Regions from separate parts of the Janthinobacterium sp. BJB301 genome, predicted to be linked through region 4. Evidence: predicted binding sites of a transcription regulator. Region 4 holds the regulator's gene; each other region holds the start of a gene.
The links. Region 4 encodes LexA, which represses DNA repair genes until DNA is damaged. Its sites were predicted from a motif close to ACTGTATNNNNATACAGT; they were not measured.
Positions count from the first base shown of each region.

Region 1: CSQ91_RS17305 (DNA topoisomerase IV subunit B) is a predicted target of LexA. The motif match lies at 4,859-4,876, and genes of this name have one in related genera.
Region 2: CSQ91_RS12520 (PA0069 family radical SAM protein) is a predicted target of LexA. The motif match lies at 5,473-5,490, and genes of this name have one in related genera.
Region 3: CSQ91_RS22365 (putative DNA modification/repair radical SAM protein) is a predicted target of LexA. The motif match lies at 3,486-3,503, and genes of this name have one in related genera.

Region 1 covers NZ_PDZJ01000002.1:879,456-887,371, forward strand. The annotation lists gene kdpC (potassium-transporting ATPase subunit KdpC) at 1-499, opposite strand, end outside; gene kdpB (potassium-transporting ATPase subunit KdpB) at 510-2,588, opposite strand; gene kdpA (potassium-transporting ATPase subunit KdpA) at 2,598-4,403, opposite strand; gene kdpF (K(+)-transporting ATPase subunit F) at 4,403-4,492, opposite strand; gene CSQ91_RS17305 (DNA topoisomerase IV subunit B) at 4,955-6,952, shown strand; gene CSQ91_RS17310 (molecular chaperone HscC) at 6,952-7,916, shown strand, end outside.
Region 2 covers NZ_PDZJ01000001.1:2,814,867-2,822,782, forward strand. The annotation lists gene maiA (maleylacetoacetate isomerase) at 42-692, opposite strand; gene CSQ91_RS12500 (fumarylacetoacetate hydrolase family protein) at 707-1,729, opposite strand; gene CSQ91_RS12505 (VOC family protein) at 1,790-2,323, opposite strand; gene CSQ91_RS12510 (LysR family transcriptional regulator) at 2,450-3,418, shown strand; gene CSQ91_RS12515 (gamma-glutamylcyclotransferase) at 3,447-4,082, shown strand; gene CSQ91_RS12520 (PA0069 family radical SAM protein) at 4,268-5,410, opposite strand; gene CSQ91_RS12525 (tRNA-uridine aminocarboxypropyltransferase) at 5,539-6,246, opposite strand; gene CSQ91_RS12530 (methyl-accepting chemotaxis protein) at 6,318-7,916, opposite strand, start outside.
Region 3 covers NZ_PDZJ01000004.1:71,485-79,400, forward strand. The annotation lists gene CSQ91_RS22360 (RHS repeat-associated core domain-containing protein) at 1-3,306, opposite strand, end outside; gene CSQ91_RS22365 (putative DNA modification/repair radical SAM protein) at 3,519-4,751, shown strand; gene CSQ91_RS22370 (UdgX family uracil-DNA binding protein) at 4,727-6,211, shown strand; gene CSQ91_RS22375 (bile acid:sodium symporter family protein) at 6,163-7,176, opposite strand; gene CSQ91_RS22380 (BON domain-containing protein) at 7,402-7,764, opposite strand.
Region 4 covers NZ_PDZJ01000002.1:99,595-107,510, reverse strand. The annotation lists gene purF (amidophosphoribosyltransferase) at 1-860, shown strand, start outside; gene CSQ91_RS13820 (cystathionine gamma-synthase family protein) at 904-2,145, shown strand; gene lexA (transcriptional repressor LexA) at 2,212-2,847, opposite strand; gene rpsF (30S ribosomal protein S6) at 3,123-3,512, shown strand; gene priB (primosomal replication protein N) at 3,533-3,832, shown strand; gene rpsR (30S ribosomal protein S18) at 3,858-4,148, shown strand; gene rplI (50S ribosomal protein L9) at 4,176-4,631, shown strand; gene CSQ91_RS13790 (replicative DNA helicase) at 4,767-6,152, shown strand; gene CSQ91_RS13785 (DUF47 domain-containing protein) at 6,247-6,873, shown strand; gene CSQ91_RS13780 (inorganic phosphate transporter) at 6,916-7,916, shown strand, end outside.

The DNA.
Region 1 (7,916 bases), 780 kb from region 4:
CGGTTTTCTGCACCTTGGCGATGGCGTTTTCCACCTGCGCCAGCGGCATGGCGCGCACGCGGGCCACGCGCGGCGCCTGGTACAGGGCGCCCGCCAGGCTGATTTCCGGATCCAGGCCGCTGCTCGACGCCGTCACCAGGTCGACAGGGATCGGGTTGCGGTTGCCCGGATCGGCAGCCTGCAGGGCGGCGATGCGCGCCTTGACGGCGTCCACCAGGGCCGGATTGGTCGGCCCCTGGTTCGAACCGCCCGAACCGGCACCGTTGTTCGCCATCGGCGCGGTGGCCGATGGGCGGCCCCAGAAATACTTGGGCGAGGTGAAGGACTGGCCGATCAGGGTCGAGCCGACAGGCTTGCCACCACGCTCGACGATGCTGCCGTTGACTTCATCGTTGAAAGCCAGTTGCCCGATGCCGGCCGTGGCAAACGGATAGACGACGCCGCAGATCACGGTCAGCGCGGCAAACAGGACCAGGGCGGGACGTACGATAGTGTTCATGACGGTTCCTTTAGACTAAATTGAGTGCGGACAGCAGCATGTCGATCAGCTTGATACCGAGGAAGGGCAGGACGATGCCGCCCAGGCCGTAGATCAGCAGGTTGCGGCGCAACAGGCTCGCCGCGCCAATGGCCCGGTATTGCACGCCTTTCAGCGCCAGCGGAATCAGCACGACGATGATCAATGCATTGAAGATCACGGCCGACATGATGGCCGAGGCGGGAGTGGCCAGGTGCATGATGTCCAGCGCTTTTAGCTGCGGATAGGTGCCCACGAAGGCGGCCGGGATGATGGCGAAGTACTTGGCGATGTCGTTCGAAATCGAGAACGTCGTCAGCGAACCGCGCGTCATCAGCATCTGCTTGCCGATTTCAACGATTTCCAGCAGCTTGGTGGGATTCGAATCCAGGTCCACCATATTGCCCGCTTCTTTTGCCGCCTGCGTGCCCGAGTTCATGGCCACGGCCACGTCGGCTTGGGCCAGCGCCGGCGCATCGTTGGTGCCATCGCCCGTCATCGCCACCAGGCGGCCTTCGGCCTGGTAGCTGCGGATGAGTTTCAGCTTGTCTTCCGGCGTCGCTTCGGCAAGGAAATCGTCCACGCCCGCTTCGGCTGCAATCGCCGCTGCCGTCAGCTTGTTGTCGCCCGTGATCATGACGGTCTTGATGCCCATGCGGCGCAGTTCCGCGAAGCGCTCCTTGATGCCGCCCTTGACAATATCCTTCAGCTCCACGGCGCCCATGACGCGGCCGTCGTCAACCACCACCAGCGGCGTGCTGCCGCGGCGGGCGATGTCGTCTACGGCGCGCCCCACCTCGGCCGGATACGGCTGGCCCAGCGCTTCCACGTACTTCTTCATGGAGTCGGCCGCGCCCTTGCGCAGCTGGCGTACCTGCTGTTCGCCCGCGATATCCACGCCGCTCATGCGCGTCTGCGCCGTGAAGGGCACGAAGGTGGCGTGCAGGCTGGCCATCTCGCGTTCGCGGATATTGAACTTCTGCTTGGCCAGCACGACGATGCTGCGCCCTTCCGGCGTTTCATCGGCCAGGGAGGCCAGCTGCGCCGCATCGGCCAGCTGCTGCTCCGTCACGCCGGGCGCCGGCACGAAGCTGGAAGCCTGGCGGTTGCCCAGGGTGATGGTGCCCGTTTTGTCGAGCAGCAGCACGTCCACGTCGCCGGCCGCTTCCACGGCGCGGCCCGACGTGGCGATCACATTGGCCTGCATCATGCGGCTCATGCCGGCCACGCCGATGGCGGACAACAGGCCGCCGATGGTGGTCGGAATCAGGCACACGAGCAGCGCAATCAGCACGGTGATGGTCACCGGCGTGCCACTGCCGGCCGCCGCCACGGAAAACAGCGAATACGGCAGCAGGGTCACGGTGACGATCAGGAACACGATCGACAGGGCGACGAGCAGGATCGTCAAGGCGATCTCATTCGGCGTCTTCTGGCGCTTGGCGCCTTCGACCATGGCGATCATGCGGTCGATGAAGGCTTCGCCGGGATTGACGGAAACGCGCACCAGCAGCCAGTCCGACAGCACGCGGGTGCCGCCCGTGACGGCGGAAAAGTCGCCGCCCGATTCACGGATGACGGGCGCCGATTCGCCCGTGATGGCGCTTTCGTCGACGGAGGCCACGCCGGCCGTCACTTCGCCGTCGGCGGGAATGACGTCGCCCGCCTCCACCAGCACCGTCATGCCCTTGCGCAGGTCGGTGGCCGGCGTGGGCAGCCAGGAAGTGCCGTATTTCGGCGTCTGCATTTTCTTTGCCATCACCGTTTGCTTGAGGGCGCGCAGGGACGCGGCTTGCGCCTTGCTGCGGCCTTCGGCCAGCGCCTCGGCAAAGTTCGCGAACAGCACGGTAAACCACAGCCACACGGCGACGGCGACGATGAAGCCGAATGGCGCTTCGCCCTGGCCATTCAGGGCCTGGATGGCCAGCAGGGTCGTGATGATGCTGCCCACGTAGACGACGAACATCACGGGGCTGCGCCACTGCGTGCGGGGGTCGAGTTTTTTGAACGCATCGACGACGGCGGGGCCGATCAGTGCGGAATCGAACAAGGTCAGGCTTGTGCGTGACATGGTAGCCTCTTATTTGATGAAAAGTTGCAGGTGTTCGACGATCGGGCCCAGGGCCAGCGCGGGAACGTAATTCAAAACGCCGACGAGCACGACAACGCCGATCAGCAGGCCGATGAACATGGGGCCGTGCGTGGGCATGGTGCCGGCATTGGCCGACAGGCGCTGCTTGGCCGCCAGCGAACCGGCCACCGCCAGCACGGGCACGATCACGCCGAAGCGGCCGAACCACATGGCGATCGCCAGCATCACGTTGTAGAACGGCGTGTTGGCGGACAGGCCGGCAAACGCGCTGCCGTTGTTGTTGGCCGCCGACGTGAAGGCGTACAGGATTTCGGAAAAACCATGCGCGCCCGGATTGGCCACGCCAACCGTGCCCGGTTCGACCATCACGGCGATCGCCGTGCCCGTCAAGACCAGGGCTGGCGTGACCAGGATGGCCAGCGACACCATCTTCATTTCATAGGCCTGGATTTTCTTGCCCAGATATTCGGGCGTGCGGCCTATCATCAGGCCGGCGATGAAGACGGCCAGGATGGCGAACATCAGCATGCCGTACAGGCCCGTGCCCACGCCGCCGAAAATCACTTCGCCGAACTGCATCAACAGCAGCGGCACCATGCCGCCCAGGGGCATGTAGGAATCGTGCATGGAATTGACGGCGCCGCACGATGCGGCCGTCGTCACCGCCGCGAACAGGGTCGAGGAGCTGATGCCGAAGCGCGTTTCCTTGCCTTCCATATTGCCGCCCGATTGCAGGCTGCTGGCCTGCTGGTCCACGCCCAGGGCTTGCAGGGCAGGATTGGCTTGCTGCTCGGCGCTCATCACGCCAGCCGTCATGACGACAAAGATCAGGGTCATGGCGGCCAGCACGGCCCAGCCCTGGCGCATGTCGCCCACCATGCGGCCGAACGTGAAGCACAGGCCGGCGGGGATGATGAAGATGGCCAGCATCTGCAGGAAGTTCGACAGCACGGTGGGGTTTTCATACGGATGCGAGGAATTGGCGTTGAAGAAGCCGCCGCCATTCGTGCCCAGCAGCTTGATCGACTCCTGCGACGCGACGGGGCCCATGGAGATCGTCTGCGTCGTCGCCACCTGCGCTTCCATCACGGGCTTGCCGGCCGCATCCAGCACGGGCTGGCCGTCGGCCGTCACTTTCGGCGTTTCATACGCCACGTGGTCGAGCAGGGTCACTTCCTTGTAGGCGGAAAAATTCTGGATCATGCCTTCGCCCATGAAGACGACGGACAGCGCCAGGGACAGCGGCAGCAGGATGTACAGGGTCGAGCGCACCAGGTCGACCCAGAAATTGCCGATCGACTTGCCCGAGCGCGAGGCGAAGCCGCGCACCAGCGCGAAGATCACGGCGATGCCGGTGGCCGCCGAAAAGAAGTTCTGGCAGGCAAGGCCCAGCATCTGGGTCAGGTAGCTCATGGTCTGTTCGCCGCCGTAGCCCTGCCAGTTGGTATTGGCGACGAAGCTGACGGTGGTATTGAACGAGGAATCGGGGCTGACGGCGCCCAGTCCCTGGGGATTCAAGGGCAAGAAGCCCTGCAGGCGCTGCAGGCCGTAGACGAAGACGGCGCCCACGGTATTGAAGACGATCAGGGCGATGGCATAGCTTTTCCAGCCCATGGCCTTGTCGGCGGGAAGGCCGGACCAGCGGTACAGCAGGTTTTCCAGCTTTTGCAGCCAGCCCAGGCCGCGCACGGGGCCATCGCCGGCCACCCTGGCCATGTACAGGCCCAGCGGATAGCCGGCGGCCAGCAGCACGGCGAGGAAAGCCACCAGTAACAGTATCGATTGCGTCGTCATCACAGTTCCTCCGCCTTCAGCAGCGCCACCAGCAAATACACGAGCAGGCCAGCCGAGACGACGGCGCCCAGCACATAAAACGCGTTCATTTGACGCTCCCTAATTTGTCGCAGGCGACGGCAAAGCCGGCCGCCACGACGAAAAACACGGCAATCAAGCCGAGATACACGAGATCCATTCCCACCCTCATTCAGGTTTGTTTTGATAGTGAGCAGATTAGCCAAAAGGGTCTAAAAAATTCGTAAAGACTGGGGAGGCAGCTGTAAACAAGATGTAAAAACGGCGGCTTTACCGCATAAAATCCAGCACAATTGGCGCAAAACCACGCGCGCGGCGCACTGTTGTTGCCTTGGAGTAGCGCTATTGCCCGCCGATCAAGATAGAATGCGCGAGCGTCCGCACAAGGACGCCAAGCCTGCCGCACTGCCCTCCCCCAGTGACGCTGGACGGGATATACTGTATATTCATACAGTTATCGCCGCCGCTGTCATTGCGCCCGCAGTGCCCTGGCCTGGCGTTCCAACCACTGTCTTTACTTAGCTTGAACACGTATGGCCACTAAAAAACCAGCATCCGACTACAGCGAATCATCCATCCGTGTCCTGAAAGGACTGGAACCCGTCAAGCAGCGCCCGGGGATGTACACCCGCACTGAAAATCCGCTGCACATCATTCAGGAAGTGATCGACAATGCCTCCGACGAGGCGCTGGGCGGTCATTGCACGCATATCGCCGTCACGCAAAACACGGATGGCAGCATTACCGTCGAAGACAATGGCCGCGGCATTCCCGTCGGCCTGCACCCGGAGGAAGGCGTGCCGACGGTGGAAATCGTGTTTACACGGCTGCACGCGGGCGGCAAGTTCGACAAGGGTTCGGGCGGCGCCTACGCGTTCTCGGGCGGCTTGCACGGCGTCGGCGTGTCCGTCACCAATGCGCTGTCGACGCGCCTGGAAATCACCGTCTGGCGCAAGGAAAGCGACGGCAACGGCTTGCACCACATGGTGTTTGCGAATGGCGACGTGATCGAGCCCTTGAATTCCCGCCCCGCCCCGCGCGACGGCAAGAAGTCGGGCACGCGCGTCACGGCCTGGCCCGACGCAAAATATTTTGATTCGCCCAACATCTCGCAAACGGAGCTGCAACGCCTGCTGCGCTCGAAAGCCGTGCTGCTGCCGGGCGTCACCGTGACGCTCACCAACGCGAAGACGGGCGACACGCAGACCTGGCAGTACGCGGAAGGCTTGCGCGGCTACCTGACCGAAACGCTGGCGCAGGTATCGAATGGCGAAACCCTGATTCCCCTGTTCGAAGGCGCGCAGTATGCGGGCCCGGACTCGGAAGGCTTTGCCGAGGGCGAAGGCGCGGCCTGGGTGGTGGCGTGGACGGAAGAAGGCACCATCGTGCGCGAATCGTATGTCAACCTGATCCCCACCTCGAATGGCGGCACGCACGAATCGGGCTTGCGCGACGGCCTGTTCGGCGCCGTGAAGAACTTCGTCGAAATGCACTCGCTGCTGCCGAAAGGCGTGAAGCTGCTGCCCGAAGACGTGTTCGCGCGCGCTTCCTTCGTGCTGTCGGCCAAGGTGCTGGACCCGCAATTCCAGGGCCAGATCAAGGAACGCCTGAACTCGCGCGACGCCGTGCGCCTCGTCTCGACCTTCACCAAGCCGCCGCTGGAACTGTGGCTGAACCAGCACGTCGACTACGGCAAGAAGCTGGCCGATCTTGTGATCAAGCAGGCGCAGTCGCGTCAGCGCTCGCTGCAAAAAGTGGAAAAGAAAAAATCCTCGGGCGTGGCCGTCCTTCCCGGCAAGCTGACCGACTGCGAATCGTCGGACATCGCGCGCAATGAACTGTTCCTCGTCGAGGGCGACTCGGCGGGCGGTTCGGCCAAGATGGGGCGCGACAAGGAATTCCAGGCGATCCTGCCCCTGCGCGGCAAGGTCTTGAACTCGTGGGAAACGGACCGCGACCGCCTGTTCGCCAATAACGAGATCCACGACATTGCCGTCGCCATCGGCGTCGATCCGCACAGCGTGGGCGATACGCCCGACCTGTCCGGCCTGCGCTACGGCAAGATCTGCATCCTGTCCGACGCGGACGTGGACGGCTCGCACATCCAGGTACTGCTGCTGACGCTGTTCTTCAAGCACTTCCCGGCCCTGATCAACAAGGGACACATCTGCATCGCCCGTCCGCCTTTGTACCGCGTGGATGCGCCGGCGCGCGGCAAGAAGCCGATGCAGAAAATCTATGCGCTCGACGACGGCGAACTGCTTGCCATCGAGGACAAGCTGCGCAAGGAAGGCGTGAAACAGGGCGCCTGGTCGATCTCGCGCTTCAAGGGCCTGGGCGAGATGAATGCCGAGCAGCTGTGGGAAACGACGATGAACCCGGACACGCGCCGTTTGCTGCCCGTCACGCTCGGTGAAGTCGACCACATGGCCTCGGCCTCCCGCTTCAATATGTTGATGGGCAAAGGCGAAGCGGCCGGACGCCGCGCCTGGATCGAAGAACACGGCAATGAGGCGGAGGCGGATATCTGATGATCATCGGTATCGACCTGGGCACCACCAACAGCCTGGTCGCCATCTGGCGCGATGGCAAGGCTTCCATCATCCCGAATGCGCTCGGTGAACACCTGACGCCGTCGTGCGTCAGCATCGACGACGACGGCACCGTGCTGGTGGGCCGCGCCGCGCGCGAGCGCCTGCAGACGCACCCGCAACTGACGGCGGCCGTCTTCAAGCGCTACATGGGCAGTGAAAAGAAGATCACCCTCGGCACGCAGCAATTCCGTCCGGAAGAGCTGTCGTCGATGGTGCTGCGCGCGCTGAAGGAAGATGCCGAAGCCTTCTTGGGGCACAAGGTCGAGGAAGCCATCATCACCGTGCCCGCGTATTTCAGCGATGCGCAGCGCAAGGCCACGCGCATCGCCGGCCAGCTGGCGGGCTTGCGCGTGGAGCGCCTGCTGAACGAACCGACGGCCGCCGCGCTGGCCTACGGCATCCGCGACAAGGAACAGGAAAGCAAATTCCTCGTCTTCGACCTGGGCGGTGGCACCTTCGACGTGTCGATCCTGGAACTGTTCGAAGGCGTGATGGAAGTGCGCGCCTCGGCCGGCGACAATTTTCTGGGCGGCGAAGACTTCGTCACCGTGCTGGTCGACGCCTTTTTGGAAGGCAGCGGCTTGCGCGATGCGGCCGGCAGCCGCCTGTTCGACCCGCGCCAGCAGCAGCTGCTGCGCGATGAGGCAGAGCGCGTCAAGCGCCTGCTGTCGGACCAGCCATCCGTGCGCATGGCCACGCGCTACCAGGACAAGGAATACAGCTGGGAGATCAGCGAAGACAAACTGGCGCAATTGTGCGAGCCCCTGCTAGCCCGCCTGCGCCTGCCCGTGGAACGGGCGCTGCGCGACGCCACCATCCGCGCCGCGGAATTGAATGAAGTTGTGCTGGCCGGCGGCGCCACGCGCATGCCGCTGGTGCGCAAACTCGTCTCGCGCATGTT
Region 2 (7,916 bases), on a different contig from region 4:
CATGCTGGCCGGGGCGGTTCGCGGCTTGACGCGGATCAAACTTATTCTGCGTCAGGCTGCTGCGACGGATGCGCGGCGGCAAACGCAGGCAAGCCGGTGCAATGCGCGTGAATGCGCGCCACGCGCGGGTACGGCGCCAGGTCGATGGCGAAACGCTGTGCATTGAATACCTGCGGCACCAGGCAGCAGTCGGCCATCGTCGGGCTGCCGCCATGGCAGAACAGGCCCGTGCCGGCCGGGTCGCCCTGCGCCAGCAGCGCTTCCACGGCCGCCAGACCCTCGGCCATCCAGTGGCGGTACCACTCCTGCTTGGCCTCGTCCGACAGCCCCAGGGTATTTTTCAGGTATTTCAAAACGCGCAGGTTCGTCAGCGGATGGGCATCGCAGGCGATGGCCAGCGCCAGCGCGCGCACCCTGGCGCGTCCCAACGCGTCGGCCGGCAGCAGCGGCACGGCTGGCCGCGTCTCGTCCAGATATTCCAGCATCGCCAGCGACTGCGTCAGGATGGCGCCGTCGTCGTCGAGGGCCGGCACCAGCGCCGACGGGTTGACGGCGCGGTAGGCGGGCAGCAGTTGCTGGCCGCCGTCCTGCAGCAGATGCACGGGGATGGTGTCGTAGGCGATGCCCTTCAAATTGAGGGCGATGCGCACCCGATAGGCGGCCGAACTGCGGAAATAGGTGTACAGCTTCATGGGGCGCCCTCCCCTCAGGCGCGGCCGGCGTACGGGGCCACGGTCTGCTCGATGCTGCCGAAGATGCTGGCACCGGCCGCGTCGCGCATCTCGATGCGCACCGTGTCGCCGAACTTCAGGTACGCCGTCTTCGGCGCGCCGTGTTCGATGGTTTCATACATGCGCACTTCGGCCAGGCAGCAATAGCCCACGCCGCCGTTCCCGATGCTGGAGCCAAACAGGTTGCCCTGCTTGTTCGACACGGTGCCGGAACCGATGATGCTGCCGGCGCCCAGTTCGCGCGTCTTCGCCGCATGCGCCACCAGTTGGGCAAAGTTGAATGTCATGTCTTCGCCCGCATTCGGCTTGCCGAACGGTTTGTCGTTCAGGTCAACCAGCAACGGCAGGTGCAGCTTGCTGTCCGCCCAGTCGGCACCCAGTTCATCGGGCGTGACGGCGACGGGCGAAAACGCGCTGGCCGCCTTCGACTGGAAGAAACCGAAACCCTTGGCCAGTTCGCCCGGAATCAGGTTGCGCAGCGAGACGTCGTTGACCAGCATCACCAGGCGGATCGCCTTCGCCGCGTCGTCCACGCCGGCGCCCATGGCCACGTCGCCCGTAATCACCGCCACTTCCGCTTCCAGGTCGATGCCCCACTCTTCGGACAGCGCGAAGATCGGGTCGCGCGGACCGATAAAGCTGTCGGAGCCGCCCTGGTACATCAGCGGGTCCGTGTAGAACGAAGCCGGCACCTCCGCGTTGCGCGCCTTGCGCACCAGCTCCACGTGGTTGATATAGGCGGAACCGTCGGCCCACTGGTAGGCGCGCGGCAGCGGCGAGTGGCACAGCGCCGCGTCAAAGGGCTGGGCGTCCGGCGCCTTGCCTGCATTCAGGTCCGCGTAGGCAAGTTCGAGCTTGGGCGCGACGGCGTCCCAGTTGTCGAGCGCCGCCTGCAGGGTGGGCGCGATGGCGGCCACTCGCTGGTACTGGCGCAAGTCGCGGCTGACGAGGATCAGGGCGCCGTCGCGGCTGCCGTTTTTCAGGGTTGCGAGTTTCATGGTGTTCCTTGTTCGATGTATGTCAGAGAGTGTCGGTCTGCCGTATTCAAGCTACTGCGCTCAGGCTTGCGCCGGCGCGTGCATCCAGGCGGCGTGTTTTGGCGCGCGGCGCGTCTGCGACCATTCTTCCAGCATTTCCCATTTGACGGCGTCCAGTTTGGCCATCATCTCGGGCGTGCCCACGTTGGCCGCCAGTTCCAGGCGGTGGCCGTTGGGGTCGAAGAAATAGATCGACTGGAAGATGGCGTGGTTGACGGGACCGAGCACCTCGATGCCGCCGGCTACCAGGCGCTCCTTGGCGGCCAGCAGCTCTTCCATGCTGCCCACTTCCAGCGCCAGATGCTGCACCCAGGCCGGGGTATTGCGGTCGCGGTCCATCGGCGGCTGCGTCGGCAGCTCGAAGAAGGCCAGCACATTGCCCTGGCCCGCGTCGAGGAAGACGTGCATGTACGGGTCCGGCGCCTTGGTCGACGGCACCAGGTCTTCGGCGATGGCGAGGACGAAATTCATGTTCAAATGCTTGACGTACCACTCGACGGTCTTCTTCGCGTCGATGCAGCGGTAGGCGACGTGGTGGATTTGCTTGATCTTCATGTGCTTGTCTCCAATGGATGGCGCCCTGGGCGCAATGGCTGGCCTGTTTTTCAGCTTTTCACCATTAGAATCGAGTTCCAGCTATCATACAAACAATTTTTAACCATTGATTTATCGGATTATCTTATGAGTCCCAGCCTGCGGCAGATGCGCGCCTTCGTGGCACTGGCCAAGACCGGCAGTTTTACCCTGGCCGCCGAATACCTGCACGTGACGCAGTCCGCCTTGAGCGGCTTGATCAAGGAACTGGAAAGCGTGCTGGGCGTGCGCGTGGTCGAGCGCAGCACGCGCAAGACGCAGCTGTCCGAAATCGGCCGCGAACTGTATCCGCTGTTTGAAAAGATGATCGAAGACCTCGATGGCGCCATGGCTGGCATCGCCCAGCGCAAGGCCCTGAAGACAGGCCTGGTGCGCATTGCCGCGCCGCAGATGATGGCGTGCACCCTACTGCCGGAAGTGATCGCCGCCTACCGACAGGCGCACCCGGACGTGCAGCTGCGCCTGGTCGACTGCCCCGTGGAGAATGTCTCGGCGCGCGTCTTCAGCGGCGAAGTCGATTTCGGCATCGGCCCCGAGCGCGATCCGACGGCGGAAATCGCCGCGCAAGTGCTGTTCGAAATGCCCTTCGTGCTGGTCTTTCCCGAACAGCACCCGCTGCGGCAAAAGGAAAGGGTCACCTGGGCCGACGTGGGCGACTACCCGTTCATTTCGCTGCAGGGACAATTTACGGAACGCCTGCTGCGCGACATGCACGGCGCGTTTCGCGAGCTGTCGCTCAATCCCTATAACGAAGTGACCTTCATGACGACGGCGCTGGCCATGGTCAGCGCCAACCTCGGCATCACGGTCTGCCTGCCGTACGCGGAACCGATGGTCAAACTATATAATTTGCACATGCGCGCCCTGCACGAGCCGGAACTGACGCGGCGCTTCTTCGTCTACACGAAGACGGGACGGTCGCTGTCGCCGGCGGCCGAAAGCTTCATGGCCTTCCTGTTCCAGTTCGTCGAGACGCACGAATGGAACGTGGGGGCGAACGGCGGCGCAGCACGTGTGGCCTTGCCTGCGGACGGTTCGGCCGCCGCCCCTTTATAATGGCACATCACTCCATACCGCCCGCACCATGACCCAAGCTGCCCTGAACGAGCTGTCGTCCATCGACGCCGCCACCATCGCCATCAACCAGCGCATGAACAAATTCGACGGCCACGCACAGGTCTGGCTGTTCGGCTATGGCTCGCTGATCTACAAGGCCGATTTCCCCTACATCGAGCGCCGCCCGGCCAGCATCGCCGGCTGGACGCGGCGCTTCTGGCAAGGTTCGCACGACCACCGGGGCACGCCGATGGCGCCAGGCCGGGTCGCCACCATCGTGCCGCAGGCAGGCGCCGTGTGCGACGGCATGGCTTACCTGATCACGCCCGAAGTCTTCGCCCACCTCGACCACCGCGAAAAGAACGGCTACCTGCGTTTAGCCACCGACATCATCTTCGACGATGGCAGCAAGGTTGAAGGCCTGGTGTACATCGCCAACGAGGAAAACGCCGCCTTCCTCGGTGCCGCTCCGGAACTGGACATCGCGCGCCAGATCGCCCGTTCAAACGGCCCCAGCGGCCCGAACAGCGAATACCTGCTGCACCTGGCCAGCGCCCTGCGCGAACTGGGCAAGAGCGACCCCCATGTCTTTGCCATCGAGCAACATCTGGCACAGATGCAGACACAGACACAGACACAGACACAGGATAACGCGGCAGGATAGCGCCCCAACATAGCACCGCACGGCAGCACCGCGGCACCCTGCGGTGCCCGGGCAAGACCCTGTCTCCGGGTTCCCGGACGATGGCGCGCCACTCCCGGCGACCTTCCCCCGGCCGCAGGTCAGCGTCGCCCGCCTTTCAGCTTGTGAGCGCGCCCCAGCATTCTCGGCCGTGACAATGACTTAACTTAAAACAAATCCAGCTGCCCCGCATTGCCATTTTTTACTTTCGCGCCCAGCGGCGGCACCACCAGCGGGCGGCGGAACTGCGTGCAATCGAGCTGCTTGAAGCGGCCGCCCTTGCCATGCAAGCCCAGCCGGTGCACGGCTTTTTCAAAGCGTTGGCGGATGAGGTCGGCCCATACGCCTTCCCCCCGCATGCGCGCGCCGAACGCGCTGTCGTAATCCTTGCCGCCACGCATTTCGCGCACCCGGTTCATCACGCGCTGGGCCCGTTCGGGGAAGTGTGCTTCCAGCCATTGCTGGAACAGGGGGCTCACTTCCCACGGCAGACGCAGCACCACATAATGGGCGTGGATGGCGCCCGCGTCGCGCACGGCTTCGAGCAACTGCTCGATTTCCGGTTCCGTCACGAACGGGATGATGGGCGCAATGCTCACGCCCACGGGGATGCCCGCCTCCGTCAGGGTGCGGATCGTGCGCAAGCGCCGCGCCGGGGCGGCCGCGCGCGGCTCCAAGGTGCGCGCGATGGCCGGGTCGAGCGTGGTGACAGTGACGGCCACGGCGGCCAGGCGCCGGGCCGCCATGGGAGCCAGAATGTCGATATCACGCTCGATCAGCGACGATTTCGTGATCAGCGCCACGGGGTGGTCGCATTCGTGCAGCACTTCCAGCACGCGCCGCGTCAGCTGCCGTTCGCGTTCGCACGGCTGATACGCATCCGTGTTGACGCCCACGGCGATCGGTTCGGTCACATAGGATGGCTTGGCCAGTTCGCGCCGCAAGAGTTCGGGGGCGTTCACCTTGGCGTAGATGCGGCTTTCGAAGTCCAGGCCCGGCGATAGCCCCAGATAACTGTGCGTGGGGCGGGCAAAGCAATAGATGCAGCCATGTTCGCAGCCCCGGTATGGATTCAGCGAGACATTGAACGGCAAATCGGGCGAAGCATTGCGCGTGAGGATGGTGCGCGCCTGCTCGTCGCTGACCTGCGTCTTCCAGCCCGGCGCCGCCGCCTCTCCAGCCTCCTCATCCAGGCCGCCCACGCTCCAGCCGTCATCGAAACCGGCGCGCGCGTGCACCTCGTAGCGCCCTTGCAGGTTCGAGACTGCCCCGCGCCCCTTCCGGGCTTTCAGCGATTGCGGCGGCAACATGGCTTGCCCGGCGAAGCTGTCATCGTGCTCTGGAATGATTGCTTTCATGAACGGCCCCATCAACTGTATATACGTACAGTATACTATGCCGCTGTGCGGACAAGATCAAGGGCTGGCGTAATGCTGTTTCACGCTTTTTCGCCATGCGGCATGACATAACTCAACTGCTGCGCGACAAAACCGTCAAATGCCGCGATCAGGGGAACGAAGCGCTCCGCGTCCTGCTCCAACTGCATGAGGGCATAACACGTCGCCTCCAGGGTCGATAGCTGGTCTGGCGCGTGCGCCTTGCGGATCAGGTAATGGGATGCGGGCGTATCGCGCAGGGGCAGGCGCGGCAGCTGTTGCAACAGGGGATTCAGATACAGCATCTTGCGGCTCTTGCGCCAAGTAGCGTCCAGCACCACCAGCCGCAACCGGGCCGAGAATCGGGCCGGATCAAGCAAGATGGCAGGGTCGAGCGCTGGCGGCGGCGCGATGCCCAGCGAGCGGTCGCCGGGCGTCTCCGGATACAGCAGCACGTTGTGCTTGCCGTCCAGCAATTCAGCGAGCGTATCGGGAGCAAACTGCTCGCCCGTCAACATGCGGCTGTTGGGCAAGCTCAGGTGCAGCAAGCGGGCGCTGCCCTTGGCATTGTGGATTTCCAGCGGATGCTGCAGGATCAGCACGTCCACCGCGTGGGAAACGGGGGCGATCCAGCGGCAGATGCAGCTGGATGCGGCGCGCAGGCAGGCTGGGCAGCGCGCCCGTTTGGCCGGTTCCGCCAGGGAGGACGAGGCAGCGGCAGGGCTGGAGATAGCGCTGGAAATCGGGCTGGAGGTACGGCGGGTAGTCATGGCGGAGCGCGTTCGCGGCTGTCTTCAAGCCGCGATTGTAGCGCCCACGCCATGCCAAGGGGAATCTGCGCTTAAAACTCTTCCCATTCGTCGGCGCCCGACGCCACCGGCGCCTTCGACACGCGTGCGCGCGCAGCTTCCGCTTGCGCCGACTTGCCCGGCGCGGGCGCGGCTACGGTTGGCGCCGGCGCACGGTGCCTGGCAGGCTGGATGGCGGGCCGCATGACGGGTCGCATGGCAGATTTTGCTGGCGCAGACGCTGTCACGGACGGACCAGCACTGGCCGAAACATAGTGCTGCGTTGCATCGAGCTTGAACAGGCCCACCACGTCAGCCAGCTTGGCCGCCTGTTCCTGCATGGATTCGGCCGCCGCGGCCGCTTCTTCCACCAAGGCCGCGTTTTGCTGCGTCACCTGGTCCATCTGGCCGATGGCCTGGTTGACTTGTTCGATGCCGGCGCGCTGCTCATCACTGGCGTCGGTGATCTGGTTCATGATCTGCGTCACATGGCTGATGCTTTGCACGATCTCGTCCATGGTACGGCCCGCCTTGTCCACCAGTTGCGAACCGGCCTCGACCTTTTGCACGGAATCGTCGATCAAGCCCTTGATTTCCTTGGCCGCCGCGCTGGAACGCTGCGCCAGGTTGCGCACTTCGGACGCCACGACAGCAAACCCACGGCCCTGCTCGCCGGCCCTGGCCGCTTCCACGGCCGCATTCAGGGCCAGGATATTCGTCTGGAAGGCGATGGCGTCGATGACGCTGATGATGTCGACAATCTTGCGCGAGGAATCGTTGATCGAGCCCATGGTGCTGACCACTTCCGACACCACCACGCCGCCCTTGCTGGCGATCTGCGACGCGTCGATGGCCAGCTGGTTGGCGCTGCGCGCATTGTCCGCATTGAGTTTCACGGTGGACGTCAGCTCTTCCATGGAAGACGCCGTCTCTTCCAGCGAACTGGCCTGCTCTTCCGTGCGTGACGACAAGTCCAGGTTGCCGGCGGCAATTTCGCTCGACGCCGTGCTGATGGATTCCGTGCCCGCGCGCACCTGGCCCACGATACTGACCAGTTTATCGTTCATGTTTTTCAGCGCATGCATCAATTGCCCTGTCTCATCGCGGCTTTCCACGACAATATGGCTGGTCAGGTCGCCGGCGGAAACGGCTTCCGCCACTTCGACGGCACGCGTGATGGGGCGCGTGATCGAGCGCGTGATCCAGTAGGCGCAGGCGATGCCCAGCAAGATGGCCACCACGCCCAGCGAGATCAGCAGCATGCGGCCATTCTCGTAGCGCGAACGGATTTGCGCGGCCGTTTCATCGAGCAGTTTGGCTTCCAGCAATTCCAGCTTCTTCAGCGACGCCAGGTAGACGTCGCGCTTGACGGCCATGTCGCCTTCGTACAGGCGCTTGCCCAGTTCCAGGTCGCCCGCATTCTTGGCCTTGAACACATTCTTGCGCACTTCCGTGTAGGCCTTGCGCGTGCTCAGTACTTCCTGGTACAGCGCCTGCTCGTCCGCGCTCAGTTCGCTCTTGCCGATATCGTTCTGGATTTCCGTGGCGCGTGCAGACGAGACCGCCATTTCCTGTTCAAACTGCTTCTGGTGTTCGGGATCGCTGACTTTCCAGGCGGCCGCCGTGCGCGCCGCATTGACCTCGATGACCTT
Region 3 (7,916 bases), on a different contig from region 4:
TCCATCTTTTTGCACGCGCTGGTTCAGCGCATTGGTGCGATAGTCTCCGACATAACGGCCATTGACGATCACGCCACGCATGCGGTTGAATCCATCGTAGGTATAGGAACGGCTGCCATCATGGCGCGATTCGCTGGCCAGCGTGCCCACGGGGTTGTAGCTGAAGTTACGAAACTCGCCATTGCCGCTCCATGATGCGAGCCGGTTGCTGCCGCTATCGAGCACGAAACTATAATTGCTGCCTTTCCTGGCCTGGCCTGTACGATTGCCAGCCTGGTCCCAGGAGAAACTCTGATAGTCGATCCGGCGCGTCACCAGTCCTACGCGGTCAGCAGCATCATAGTCAATTCCCTGATTCATATGCTCATTGCCCGAATCGATCATGGCAATGATCTGATTCGTACTGTTATGGCGATATTCCACGTTTTCCACATTGCCGGAAATGCGCGTAATGCGGCCATCCGCATCCAGCGTCACTCTGCGTGGTAAATTATTCCCGTAGCGCCATGCATAAGGCTGGCCGCTGACCGGCTGATACAGGACTGAATCAACGAGTTTCGTCCACACACCGGTCGCATTCGTCAACAGTTCACTCACGCGGCCATAAGCATCGTACGAATAAAAGGTACGCGTGCCCGATGGGTAATGGATGCCCTCCAGGCGACCAGCGGCACTATAGTCCCAGACAGTCGTATAGCTGGTGCCGTATATATTATTGACTTGTACAGTGAGCTGCCCAGATGCGTTGTAGGCGTAGCTGGTGTACCCCGTCAGATCCGTGAAACCAGTCAGGCGCCCCTTGCCAAACCGTCCCTCGTCATAGGTAAATTTCTCGGTTTCACCACTATTACTGCGTGATATTTGACGATCCAGACTATCCAGGGTGTAGCGGGTAACTCTGCCATCGGAACGTGTTTCACTTTCCAGCCGGCCCGCCGGGTCATAGCCATATGTGGCGGTACCCGTATCTGGACTGACGATGCTGGTCACCTGCCCAAAACCATTATAGGTATAACGCGTTTGCAAGGGGCGCGGATCAGTCACCGATGCCAGCCTGCCTTCGGCATCATAAGCCCTTACGGTTACCCCGCCATCGGCCGCGGTCATCTTGACGAGACGATTCGCGGCGTCATACGCATATGAGGTTGAGCGGCCAGCCGCATCGGTAACGCTCACGAGATTGCCATTGTGATCGTATCGTTTGTCGAGACGCTGACCATTGTTACCAAGCTCGCTGTACGGACGGCCCAGGGTATCCGTTTCCATCGTGGCGCTCAACTCACCGGCAGCAACCGGGACTGGCACGCCAGCACTCACCTCCGCGTGATGCAGGGCGGAACTCACACGCACGCTGTTGTCGGGAACATTCACCGCAATATGCGTGAATTCCCCCAGTGCATTGCCGACGTATTCGACCCGGCCGCCGGCAGTGTATTGATACTGCGTCATGCTGCCGTCCGGATAACTGATGGAACGCACCAAGTCGCCCGCATGATAGGCAAGATGCGTCGTCTGGCTGCCATTGAGCGTCGTTGCCAGCAGGCGGCCCATGTCATCGTAAGCATAGGTACTGGCGACACCATTGCTGTCGGTATAGCTCGATGGGCGCCCCATGCCGTCATGGCCTGCCCACGCTTGCTGGTGGCCCAGCGGATTCGTCATGCCAGTCAGGTTGCCGCGCGTATCGTAGTCATAGCGCGTGACTGCGGCACCACCAGGCAGGCTGCGCGATACTGTCCAGCTCGACATGGTGCTGTTCGGATAAAACGTGTACGTGTGCACGAATTTCTTTTGCTTGCCGGTCTTCAGATCATCCCAGGTTTCGCTCTCGAGCTTTCCCGACGGGGCCCACGCATGGTAGTAGGTATAGCTGACGCGCAAGTAGGCTACGTTGCCCGCATTGCGGTATTCGGTCTTCTCAATTTCATTCCCATTCCAGCTATGCACGACCGTCTGCGCCGCGCCCGTGCCTGCCGCCGTCGTCTGGCTCAGCAGGCGGCCGCCGGCGTCATAGCTGTAGTCCGTCTTGTTGCCATTCCAGTCCAGCGTATAGTCGACGTAGCCGTTGGCGTCATACGCGGTGCTGGCGGCCGCCGCGGCGCACGTCGCCGTGCCGGCGCGGGAAACCGATGTCGGCTTCAGCTCGCCACCGATCAGGGCAAACTTGTGGGTGGTCGCTTGTTGACGCGCATCGGTCACCGTCGTTTGATTGACGCCATAGACGAACGTCTCGCGCTCCTCTCCACCCTCGAGGCCGCTTTCGCTGACCCGGCCATCGGCGAAATACGCATAGCGGCCATGGCGCTGCCCATTGATGCTGATCCCCGTCAACAAAACGGGATTGGCCATCTCGTAGTGATACTCGCGTACCTCCTGGCTGGCTGGCGCCGTGACCTTGGCGAGCATGCCGCTGGCATGGTATTCATAGTTCCAGTCATTGCCCGCCGGATCACGCACGCGGCTCACCTTGCCATTGCCGCCCCAGGTGAACTGGATCAGCTGGCCGCTGCTGTTGCTGACACTGGCAAGCTGGTTGGGATTGGCGCCGTACTGGAAATTGAGTTGCGCGCCGGCCCCTTCCACGATGGAGACAATTGCCCCCACTTTATTGTAGGTATAGGTATTGCCGTTGGCCCACAAGGTCCAACCGGCGCCTGGGGCATACACCATTTCGCCGCTGCGCGCGGACTTTCCGGATAAGTACAAATAAGATTTTGCGCGCGGATCCTGAGGCGAGGGGAACTCGTTCTCTCCGACGAATTGATAATTGGTGGTGCTGCCGGTGGGATCGGTCACCGTCACGGAACGGGGTATGCATCGCCCCGTTCCCGTATTGCCGCAATTCGGTTCCTTCAACCTGGGCACATCCACGTTGGACAGCCACTGCGGTCCGAACAGGGTGCCGACCGCATGCTTGCTGCGATAGGTTCGCTTCAGCCCCAGGCCGTACAGGCCCAAGGACTGGAAATCCACCTCAGGCTTGATCTTCTCGCCGGTGGCAATGACCACCGGATGCGCCGTCATGGCACCGCAGCGATTGATATTCGTATTGGCATTCGATGACGCGGCATCGGTATTGGCGGGGCCTGGCGTGCCGGCACCGCGCGAGGGACGGTTGTAGAGGTCGAACATGTCGCCGGGCCAGCGGCAAAATACACCGCTCATGGCAACGCAGTCTTCATAGGCCTGCCGTTCCCGCTCGGCGGTAACGGTGATGGTGGGCATGGTATAGCTTTGTGCAAACGGACTCTGGAAGAAGAGGACGAGGAATACTAAAACGAGTTTTTTCTGGAATAGGCTGAACATGAGAGTGAATCGGAGGTATTTTTGGCTAAGCGTCTCAAAGAATGAAACGCCAGCTAACATTGACATGTTAGCACTATATTTCATTGCTTATACGTAATGTCCTTACCGTTTTCAGGCCATTCTTCCATATTCAAAAGACACGGCCCTTTGCAGGCAATGTCGCTGCACATTCCTGATATACTGTATATAAACACAGTATATCGAGGTGAGCCATGGAATTGACGGACAAGCTGGAAATCCTGGCCGATGCGGCCAAGTACGACGCGTCCTGCGCCAGCAGCGGCGCGCCCAAGCGCGATTCCATCGGCAAGGACGGCTTTGGCGCCACCACGGGCATGGGCATTTGCCACAGCTATACGCCGGACGGGCGCTGCGTTTCGCTGCTGAAAGTACTGCTGACGAATTACTGCCTGTACGATTGCCAGTACTGCGTCAACCGCCGCAGCTCGAATGTGCCGCGCGCGCGGTTTACGGTGGCCGAGGTGGTCAAGCTGACGGCCGACTTTTACCTGCGCAACTATATCGACGGCCTGTTCCTCAGTTCCGGCATCATCCAGTCGGCCGACTATACGATGGAGCAGCTGGTGCAGGTGGCGCGCGAGTTGCGCGAGGTGCACCAGTTCCGCGGCTATATCCACCTGAAAACCATTCCGGACGCCGATCCCGCCCTGATCGCACAGGCGGGCCGCTATGCCGACCGGCTCAGCGTCAATATCGAACTGCCGACGCAGGACAGCGTGCAAAAGCTGGCGCCAGAAAAAAGCGTGCATACGATTAAGCTGGCCATGGGCGCCATCCGCCGCAAGCTCGATGAGAAAGCGGAAGAACCGCGCGCGCCGCGTTTCGCGCCGGCCGGGCAAAGCACGCAGATGATCGTCGGCGCCGACGCCAGCGACGACCAGCAAATCCTCTCCACGGCTGAGACCTTGTATGGCAGCTACAAACTCAAGCGCGTGTATTACTCGGCCTTCAGCCCCATCCCCGACAGCCCGAAAAGCGTGCCGCTGGCGCCGCCGCCCATGCTGCGCGAACACCGGCTGTACCAGGCCGATTTCTTACTGCGCAGCTATGGTTTCCAGGCCAGCGAACTGCTGCCCGCCACGGGCGGCAACCTGGCGCTCGACATCGATCCGAAACTGGCGTGGGCCCTGGCGCACCGCGAACATTTTCCGCTGGACTTGAACCGCGCGGCGCAGCACATGATTGCCCGCGTGCCCGGCATCGGCCTGCGCAACGCGCAGCGCATCGTCGACCTGCGCCAGTTGCGGCAAGTGCGCTACGCCGACCTGTCGCGCCTGCGCTGCAGCATGAAGAAAATCGCTCCCTTCATCATCACGGCCGACTACTTTCCCGCGCGCGACACCACTGCCTCGGAACACCTGCGCCGCGCCATGGCGGAAGCGCCGCAGCAGATGAATTTATGGCCGGAGCTGCAGGCCGCATGAGTACGGTGGTGCGGCTGGCGCAATCGTTCGACGAGTGGCGCGCGGCCGCGCGCGAACTGATCGCGCGCGGCGTGCCGCCTGCCGACGTTGCCTGGCAGTCACAGCCCGGTGATGGCGACCTGTTTTCCTCGACGCCAGATGCGACGGATACCAGCGCGCCACTGCTGCGCCTGCCCCGTTCCCTGGTGGAATTGCTGGAAAGCGCCGCCTGTTTCAACGTGCATGACCGCTGGGCATTCCTGTACCAGGTGCTCTGGCGCTGGCAACTGGACCAGCACGATGTACTTTCTCCCGCCGACGCGGACGGTGCGCGCCTGCATGCCATGGCCAAGGCCGTGCGCCGCGAAGAGCACGACATGCATGCGTATGTGCGTTTCCTCGAGCGGGCGGAAAGTGAGGGCGCACCACGCTTCGTGGCCTGGTTCGAGCCCACGCACGAGGTGCTGCCGCAGGTGGCGCGCCACTTCGCCCGCCGCATGGGAGCCAACAGCTGGATGATCGCCACGCCGACCGCCAGCATGCTGTGGGATGGCACGACCTTGCACGCGGGACCGGCCCTGCTGCGCGGCGCGGCCGATATCGACGATGCGGGCGAAGCCCTGTGGCTGACCTACTACCGCAGCATCTTCAATCCCGCGCGCGTCAATGCCGGCCTGCTGCGCAGCCATATCCCCTCGCGTTTCTGGAAGAATTTGCCGGAAGGCGCCATCGTGCCCGCCATGCTCAGCGGCGCCGCCAACGGCGAACGGCGCACGGGCCAGACGGCCAGCGTGGGCCAGCGCAGCGGCGCGACCATGATCCCGGTCTCCGCCGAGCGCGCCCAGCCCCCGCGCGACCTGCCCACCACCCTGGACCAATGCCGCCGCTGCGCGCTGTGGCAGCACGCCACGCAAGCCGTGCCCGGCACGGGGCCTTCTCAGGCGCGCATCATGCTGGTGGGTGAGCAGCCGGGCGACCAGGAAGACCTGGCAGGCTTGCCGTTCGTGGGCCCGGCCGGCGCGCTGCTGGACCAGGCGCTGCAGGAAGCGGGCATGGCACGCGACAGTATTTACCTGACCAATGCCGTCAAGCATTTCAAGTGGGAACCTCGTGGCAAGCGCCGCCTGCACAAGACGCCAGCGCAGCGCGAGATCCTCGCCTGCCATGGCTGGCTGGAACAGGAATTGGCCAGCGTGAAACCGCAAGTGATCGTGGCGCTGGGCAGCACGGCATTGAAGTCCATCCTGCAGGACGGCGCGGCAAGCATGACGCCGCTGGTCGGCACGCCCATCCGGCACGATGGACGCTGGGTGGTCGCCGTATATCACCCCTCGTATGTGCTGCGCGCGCCGGATGAGGGGAGCCGGCGGCAGGCTTACGAAGTGATCGTGGCGGGGTTGCGGCAGGCGCTGCTGCTAGGGCAGGATAGCCATCACAGCGTTGAAGCAGGCACTTCCTGCCCCTCATCGCGCCGCGCATAGCGTTGCGCGATCACGGCGCAGATCATCAGCTGAATCTGGTGGAACAACATCAGCGGCAAGATCACCATGCCCAGCGAACGGGTGGAAAACAGCACCTTGGCCATCGGCACGCCGCTGGCCAGGCTTTTCTTCGAGGCGCAAAAGACGATGGCGATTTCGTCTTCCTTGTTGAAACCCAGGCGGCGGCTGATGAAGGTGGAAATGCCCAGCACCAGCGCCAGCAGCAGCAGGCTGATCAAGCCCAGGGCGACCAGGGTTTCCACCGAAATCGTATGCCACAGGCCTTCGCTGACGGCTTCGCTGAAGGCCGTGTAGACCACCAGCAAGATCGAACCCTGATCGACATATTTCAGGGTGGCTTTATGGCGGTCAACCCAACGGCCGATCCAGCGACGCAGGAACTGGCCGGCCAGGAATGGCAGCAGCAGTTGCATGACGATGGACAGCACGGCGTCCACCGACGACTTGCTTTCCGCGCCCTTGGCCACCAGCAAGCCCACGAGGATGGGGGCGAGGAAGATGCCGATGAAGTTCGAGGCCGAGGCGCTGCAGATGGCGGCCGGTACGTTGCCGCGCGCCATGGCCGTCATGGCGATCGAGGATTGCACAGTAGAGGGCAGCGCGCACAGGAACAAAATGCCCATGTACAGGTCGGGCGTGAGGAAGGTCAGCGCCAGCGGACGCAGGGCCAGGCCCAGCAGCGGAAACAGGACAAAGGTGCTGGCCAGCACCAGCAAGTGCAGTCGCCAGTGCATGGCGCCGGCCACCACGGCTTCGCGCGACAGCTTGGCACCATGCAGGAAGAACAGGGCGCCGATGGCAATCGTGGTGATGTTGCCGAAGACCACGGCCGTCTGGCCCGTGCAGGGCAGGAATGTGGCCAGCCCCACGGTGACGAGCAGGGCGATGGTGAAATTATCGGGTTTCAGATTGCGCAACAGGGCAGCGGGGGAAAAAGAAGACATGCGGTAGCCTGGTAACGGTACAGCCTTGCAACAGCATGCTGTGCCGGGGATGACAAACAGCGCCGGGAGCGGCGCCAGTACTGGCTATTCTACCTGTATTGCCCAATTCCTTGCCTGATGGCATGGCCTGGCTTTTCGGCGCAAACCGGACAGACAAAAAAATGCCCTGTCCGCAGACAGGGCAACCCGGAGTAAAGTACAGCGCGAGGCGTTACCGCGAGGGGATTAACCGGCGGCTTTGACTTTCAGCTCGTTCTTGATTTCTTTCACGCCGCTCACGGAAGCGACGATCTGCACGACGCGGTCACCCGCTTCGGCGCTCGGCACGTCGCCCGACAGGACGACCACACCTTGCTGGGTTGCTACCTTGACTGGCAGGGCAGCGGCTTGCGCATCGGCGCTCAGGGCGGCCTTGGCCGAGGAAGTGATGGTTTCATCAGGGACGGCAGCGGCAGCGTTGGCGGCCACTACGGTGTCAGCAGGAGCTTGTGCTTTTGGGGCGGAGTCAGCTGCATGCGAAGCGGTGATCGAGGCGCCCGACAGTACGATAGCGGCAACCAGGGTATTGAACAGTTTCGATGTTTGCATGGTAGTTCCTCTCAATGAAGTTAAAAGCTTCTTACTTGGATAAAGCAACACTTTGAAGCGTCACATCTACCCATACAGCAAGCACCGTGCCAGCTTTTAAATTTCCTTGAAAATCAACGACTTACATTCTAACTCGATTTTTCCAGCGTGTT
Region 4 (7,916 bases):
GCGACATCGGTCCCGGCGAAGCCGTCTTCATCGATGCTGACAAGCAATTGCACAGCGCCCAATGCGCCGACAATGCCAGCCTGAACCCGTGCGTGTTCGAATTCGTCTACCTGGCCCGTCCCGACTCCGTCATCGACGGTGCCTCCGTGTACGCCACGCGCCTGAAAATGGGCGAGTACCTGGCCGAGAAGATCCGCGCCGAATTGCCAGGCGTGCATATCGACGTGGTCATGCCGATTCCCGATTCCTCGCGTCCGGCCGCCATCCAGCTGGCCATGGCGCTGAACATCGAGTACCGCGAAGGCTTCATCAAGAACCGCTATATCGGCCGTACCTTCATCATGCCGGGCCAGGCGGCGCGCAAGAAATCCGTGCGCCAGAAGCTCAACGCGATCCCGTCCGAATTCAAGGACAAGGTCGTGCTGCTGGTCGACGATTCCATCGTGCGCGGCACCACCAGCCGTGAAATCGTGCAGATGGCGCGCGAAGCAGGCGCGACGAAAGTCATCTTCGCCTCGGCTGCGCCGCCGGTGATCTACCCGAACGTGTACGGCATCGACATGCCGACGCGCGACGAACTGATCGCCTATGGCCGCACGACGGAAGAAGTGTGCCGCGAAATCACGGCCGACTACCTGGTGTACCAGGATATCGGCGCGCTCAAGCAGGCCATCGCCGACGTCAACCCGGCCCTGACCAACTTCGAAGCGTCGTGCTTCGATGGCGTGTACGTGACGGGCGACGTGTCGCAGGAATACCTGGACCGCCTGGAATATGCGCGCCACCATCCGAAGGCGGCAGCGCCCGAAGATACGCCGCGTTCCCAGCTGAACCTGAACCTGGCGACAACAGAAGCGTAATTATCTTGCCCGGCTAGCGCCGGGCTTTTTTTGCTCCGCGATCATGAACGATAAAAAAAACTACGGCTTTACCACCACCATCCTGCATAACGACCGCCGCAAGGGCATCGAGCACGGTTCCCTGCACAAGCCCGTGCATACTTCCGTTGCCTTCGGCTACGGCGATGCGCGCCAGCTCGCATCCGTATTCCAGGGCAAGGAGCCCGGCTTCCGCTACGGCCGCCAGGGCAATCCGACCGTCTCCGCGCTGGAAGACAAGGTCAACAAGATGGAAGACGGCGTCGCCACGCTGTGCTTCGCCACCGGCATGGGCGCCATCGGCGCCGTTGTGCAGGCGCTCTTGCGCGCGGGCGACCATGTCGTGTCGTCGGCCTTTTTGTTTGGCAACACCAACAGCCTGTGGCAAACGGTGACGGGGCAGGGCATCGGCGTGTCGTTCGTCGACGCCACCGACGTGGCCAATGTGGCCGCCGCCATCACGCCGCAAACGCGCATCGTGTTTGTCGAAACCATCGCCAATCCGCGCACGCAGATCGCCGATCTGGCGAAGATCGGCGCGTTGTGCAAGGAACGCGGCATTTTGTACATCGTCGACAATACGATGACGACGCCCTACCTGTTCCGCCCGAAAGCCGTGGGCGCGGGCCTGGTGGTCAATGCGCTGACAAAATCCATCGGCGGCCACGGCAATGCCCTGGGCGGCAGCTTGACGGACACGGGCGTGTTCGACTGGACGCAGTATCCGAATATTTTCGACAATTACAAGAAGGCGGCGCCGGCGCAGTGGGGCATCGCGCAAATCCGCGCCAAGGCCTTGCGCGATTTCGGCGCATCCCTGGGGCCGGAAGCGGCGCACCATATCGCCGTCGGCGCGGAAACCATGGCCTTGCGCATGGACCGCACCTGCTCGAACGCCCTGGCGCTGGCCACCATGCTGGCCGCCGACCCGCGGGTAGCGGCCGTGCATTACCCGGGCTTGGCCGCGCATCCGCAGCACGCGCTGGCGACGGATTTGTTCCGCAGCTATGGCTCGCTGTTCAGCTTTGAGCTGAAGGATGGCATCGATTGCTTCGATTTCCTCAATCGTCTCAATCTTGCCATTCCAGCGAGCAATCTCGGCGACACGCGCACCTTGGTCATTCCCGTCGCCCATACGATCTTTTACGAGATGGGCGCCGAGCGCCGCGCCAGCATGGGCATCGCCGAATCCCTGATCCGCGTCTCCGTCGGTATCGAGGATGAGGCGGACTTGCTCGAGGATTTCCGTAGCGCCCTGGACGCATAAAACGCCTGGGCAATAAAAAAGGGCCGCAACAGTCATGCTGTTGCGGCCCTTTTTACATGCGGTGGTTCAATGCCAGCTGCGCATCAAGCCTACCGCCAAACCTTCCAGGGCGAATTCATCTTCCGGCGATACGGTGATGACCTTGAAGTCGGGGTTTTCCGGCAGCAATTCGATGACGGAACCCGTTTTCTTGTAGCGCTTGACGGTGACTTCGTCGCCGATGCGGGCGACAACGATCTGGCCATTCTTGGCGCTATCGACCTTCTTGACGGCCAGTAAATCGCCATCCATGATGCCGGCGTCGCGCATGGACCAGCCGCGTACCTTCAGCAGGAAGTCGGGCTTGGCCGAAAACAGGGCGGGGTCCACGTTGTAGCTCGCTTCCAGGTTTTCCTGTGCCAGAATGGGCGAGCCTGCCGCCACCCGGCCGATCAGGGGCAGCGACATCAGCAGCGCTGCCGGCACTTTCGATGGCAGGGCTTCAGCGGCCGCGCCGATCAGGCGGATGCCGCGCGAGGTGCCGGGAGAAATCTCGATCGCGCCCTTGCGGGCCAGGGCCTGCAAATGCTCTTCGGCCGCGTTGGCCGATTTGAAACCCAGTTCATTGGCGATTTCGGCACGGGTGGGAGGAAAGCCCGTGTTTTCAATCGCGTCCTTGATCAGGTTCAGGATTTGTTCTTGTCGTGCTGTCAGCTTGATCATGAGCGGTGGGTGCATACTAAAATGCTGTCTATATGAACAGTCTGTATTTTTGTACAGTATCGCCCACTATGCAAGGGGATTTCCGTGTTTTGGGCGAATTTCGCAAGAAATACTTGTCCAGGGGCGGAAAGCACGGTGGCGCGCGGGCTTTTCGGGCGCTGGTGGAAGGAATGATTGAAACGTTTGCAAAAGGCGGTTATAATCTTCGGCTGACCTTCCCACACCCGTCTTGACGCCGGGGTGGGCGATTATCAATCCGACCTGAAGGAGTTTGCATGCGTCATTATGAAATAGTCTTTATCGTCCATCCGGACCAAAGCGAGCAAGTGCCCGCGATGATCGAACGCTACAAAGCCAGCGTAACCACCCGCGGCGGTTCGGTTCACCGCGTGGAAGATTGGGGCCGCCGTCAAATGGCTTACTCGATCCAAAAGCTGCCTAAAGCACACTACATCTGCCTGAACATCGAGTGCGACAACGAGACCCTGGTCGAGTTGGAAACAGCATTCAAATTCAATGATGCCGTGTTGCGTCACCTGACCGTTAAAATGAAGAAAGCTGAAACAGCTCCTTCGCCGATGATGAAATCGGTACAACGCGAAGACGCGGCCAAAAGCCACCGCACCGAAGCACCAGCAGCCGCTCCAGCCGCAGCAGCAGCTTAATTCTTGACCAGGATCGTGCGCTGAACCAGCTACAAGTAACCGCCATCATTGCCGAGCGCGAAATATTGCGCTATACCCCGGCAGGGCTGCCGATTGTGAATGCAGTATTGCAACACAGTTCGCAGCAGATGGAAGCAGGGATTGCCCGTTTGACCGAGTTTGATGTTGCCGCGCTAGCCGCTGGCGAAATTTCAGGCAGGTTCAGTCAGGCAAGCTTGAGCGGGGTGTATCAGTTCACGGGTTTCCTGGCCAGGAAGAGCCGCAACAGCAAGAGTTTGGTGTTTCACATCATTGATTTTAGTGCAGTCAATTCTGACTAGCGCATTTTAGATACAGGAGCCTGACATGGCATTCGGTAAAAAGTTCGACAAAAATAAGCTCAAGCTTAAAGAAAAACGCAAACAGCAAAACCCGTTGTTCAAACGCAAGAAGTTCTGCCGCTTCACCGCAGCTCACGTTGAGCAAGTCGACTACAAAGACGTCGACACGCTGAAAGACTTCGTCCAAGAAAACGGCAAGATCATGCCAGCACGCCTGACCGGTACCAAAGCGCACTACCAGCGCCAAGTTGACACCGCAATCAAGCGCGCTCGCTTCCTCGCGCTGCTGCCATACACCGATCTGCACCACGCTTAATCGGTCAGATATTCCTGGAGAAGAACTATGCAAATCATTCTGTTAGAAAAAGTTGTTAACGTCGGTAACCTCGGCGAAGTCGTCAAAGTCAAAGACGGTTACGCACGTAACTTCCTGATCCCGCAACGCCTGGCACGTCGTGCTACGGCAACCGCTGTGGCTGAATTCGAAGTCAAGCGCGCCGAACTGGAAAAAGCTGCTGCCGCCAAACTGGCCGCATCGCAAGCCCAGGGCGAAAAACTGAGCGGCCTGACCGTTCAAGTTGCTCAAAAAGCTGGTGTTGATGGCCGTCTGTTCGGTTCCGTCACCAACTTCGACATCGCTGAAGCGCTGACCAAGCAAGGTTTTGCTGTTGAAAAAGCACAAATCCGCATGCCTACCGGCCCGCTGAAGATCGTTGGCGAGCACAACGTTTCGGTTGCTCTGCACACCGACGTGGTCGTGGAAGTTGTTATCGCTGTCGTACCAGACGCGAACGCGTAATCGTCTGCGGGCCTGGCCCGCAAGCGTTGCCGCACTATGAAAAGCCGGGTTCGCCCGGCTTTTTTGTGGCCTTTTTTTCGCTCAATTTCAGCCCTTTATTTTTGCCAGCACGCCGAAGCGGGTATAATTCGCGCCATGAACGCCCCCTCTGATCCGCAACTGGATTCCCTCCGTATTCCGCCGCATTCGATCGAAGCAGAACAATCCGTTATCGGTGGCCTGCTGCGCGACAATGCCGCGTATGACCGCATCGCCGACTTCATGCATGCGGAGGATTTCTATCGCTATGACCATCGCATCATCTTCGAGCAAATCGTCAAGATGGTTAACGCTTCCAAGCCAGCCGATGTCATTACTGTTTTTGAAACCCTGACCCAGCTCGGCAAGGCCGATGATGTGGGCGGACTCGCTTACCTGAACGCCATGGCGCAAAACACGCCATCGGCCGCGAACATCCGGCGCTACGCCGAGATCGTGCGCGACCGCGGCGTGCTGCGCAAGCTCATCACCGTCGCCGACGATATTTCCGGCACGGCCTTCAGCCCGCAAGGCAAGGAAGTCAAGCAGATGCTTGACGAGGCCGAGTCGAAGATTTTCGCCATCGCCGAAGAAGGCGCGCGCGGCGCCCAGGGCTGGACCGCCATCCAGCCCCTGCTGACCCAAGTGGTCGAGCGCATCGACGAACTGTACAGCCGCGACAACCAGAGTGAAATCACGGGCGTGCCCACCGGTTTCATCGACCTCGACCGCATGACCTCCGGTCTGCAGCCGGGCGACCTGGTGATCGTGGCGGGCCGTCCGTCGATGGGCAAGACGGCGTTTTCCGTCAACATCGGCGAAAACGTGGCCATCGACAGCGGCTTGCCCGTGGCCGTGTTCTCGATGGAGATGGGCGGCGCCCAGCTGGCCATGCGTATGCTCGGCTCCGTCGGACAGCTCGACCAGCACCGCCTGCGCACGGGCCGCCTGAACGACGAGGACTGGCCGCGCCTGACGAATGCGATCCAGAAGATGAACGACGCGCAGTTGTACATCGATGAAACGCCGGCGCTCAACTCGATCGAATTGCGCGCCCGTTCGCGCCGCCTGTCGCGTCAATGCGGCAAGCTGGGCCTGATCATCGTCGATTACTTGCAGCTGATGTCGGCCAATACGCCGGGCGACAACCGCGCCACGGAGATTTCCGAGATTTCACGGGGCTTGAAAGGCCTGGCGAAAGAACTCGGTTGCCCCGTGATCGCGCTGTCCCAGCTGAACCGCTCGCTGGAGCAACGCCCGAACAAACGTCCTGTCATGTCCGACTTGCGCGAATCGGGCGCTATTGAGCAGGATGCCGACGTGATCCTGTTCATTTACCGCGACGAGGTGTATAACCCCGACTCGCCAGACAAGGGAACGGCCGAAATCATCATCGGTAAACAACGTAACGGTCCAATCGGCAGCATCCGCCTCACCTTCATGGGGCAGTACACCAAATTTGGCAATTACAGTGGTGGCCTGGCGCTTTACCAAGGCGACTAACACAGCAGCACTGATATTCCATTGGCCGCCCCTTCATCAAAAGGGGCGGCTTTCTGTAGTAAATAACACGACTCAATGCTTAACGGAGAATGACATGTTTGGACGCTTGATGCCCACTGAGGGCAAGTTTTTTGAATTGTTTAACCAGCACGCGGAACTGTGCGTCAAGGGCGCCAAAGAGATGCTCGGCCTGATGACCAATTTCGACGACCTGGAAAACCGCGTGCATGCGATCGAAAGCATCGAGAAACAGGCGGACAAAGTCACCTACGCCACCGTGGAAATGCTGCACAAGACCTTCATCACGCCGATCGACCGCGACGACATCCATCAGCTGATCACGCGCCAGGACGACATCCTCGACCTGCTGGAAGATGCGGCGCAAACCGTTTCGCTGTACGACCTGAAAGCCGTCACGCCGGAAGCCAAGCGCCTGGCCGAACTGGTGCTGGCCTGTACCGAAAAAGTGCGCGACGCCGTCGCCATGCTGCACAACATGGACAACTCGCGCAAGATCGTCGCCATCTGCGAAGAGATCGACCGCCTGGAATCGGACGCCGACCACGTGATGCGCGCCGCCATGTCCAAGCTGTTCCGCGATGAGCCGGACGTGCGCAACCTGATCAAGCTGAAAGCGATCTACGAAATTCTGGAAACCGTGACCGACCGTTGCGAAGATGTGTCCAATATTATCGAAGGCATCATCGTCGAAAACGCGTAAGCGTTGGGCCTGTCCTGAACCAGAATCAGAAAAGAAACTACAATGACCATACAAATCAGCATCTACGTGCTAGGCCTGTTGATCGTCCTCGCGCTGCTGTTTGACTTCATGAACGGCTTCCACGATGCCGCCAACGCGATCGCCACGGTGGTCTCGACGGGCGTATTGAAACCGCAGACCGCGGTTGCCATGGCCGCCACGTTCAACTTCGTCGCCATCTTCGTGTTCCACCAGCTGACCGTGGCCGCCACGGTGGGCAAGGGCACCATTGACCCGGCGGTGATCGACCAGTACGTGATCTTCGGCGCGCTGATGGGCGCCATCTTCTGGAATTTGTTTACCTGGTACTACGGCATTCCTTCGTCGTCCTCGCACGCGCTGATCGGCGGCCTGGTGGGCGCCGCTGTCGCCAAGTCCGGCACGGGCGCGCTGGTCGCGGCCGGCCTGTGGAAAACCGTGGCTTTCATCGTCATCGCACCCGTGCTGGGCTTTGTGTTCGGTTCGATCATGATGCTGCTCGTGTCGTGGATTTTCGTGCGTTCGACGCCGCGCAAGGTCGACAAGTGGTTCCGCCGTTTGCAGCTGGTATCGGCGGCCGCCTACAGCCTGGGCCACGGCGGCAACGATGCGCAAAAAACCATCGGCATCATCTGGATGCTGCTGATCGCCGCCGGCTACTCGAGCGCGGCCGATGCCATGCCGCCGATGTGGGTCATCATCTCGTGCTACACGGCCATCAGCTTCGGTACGCTGTTCGGCGGCTGGCGCATCGTCAAGACCATGGGCCAGAAGATCACCAAGCTCAAACCGGTGGGCGGCTTCTGCGCCGAAACCGGTGGCGCGATCACCCTGTTCGTCTCGACGGCGCTGGGCATTCCCGTGTCGACCACGCACACGATCACGGGCGCCATCGTCGGCGTCGGCTCGTCGCAAAAAATGTCGGCCGTGCGCTGGGGCGTGGCGGGCAATATCGTCTGGGCCTGGATCTTCACGATTCCTGCCTCCGCGTTTGTTGCCGCAGTCGCCTGGTGGATTGGCCACCA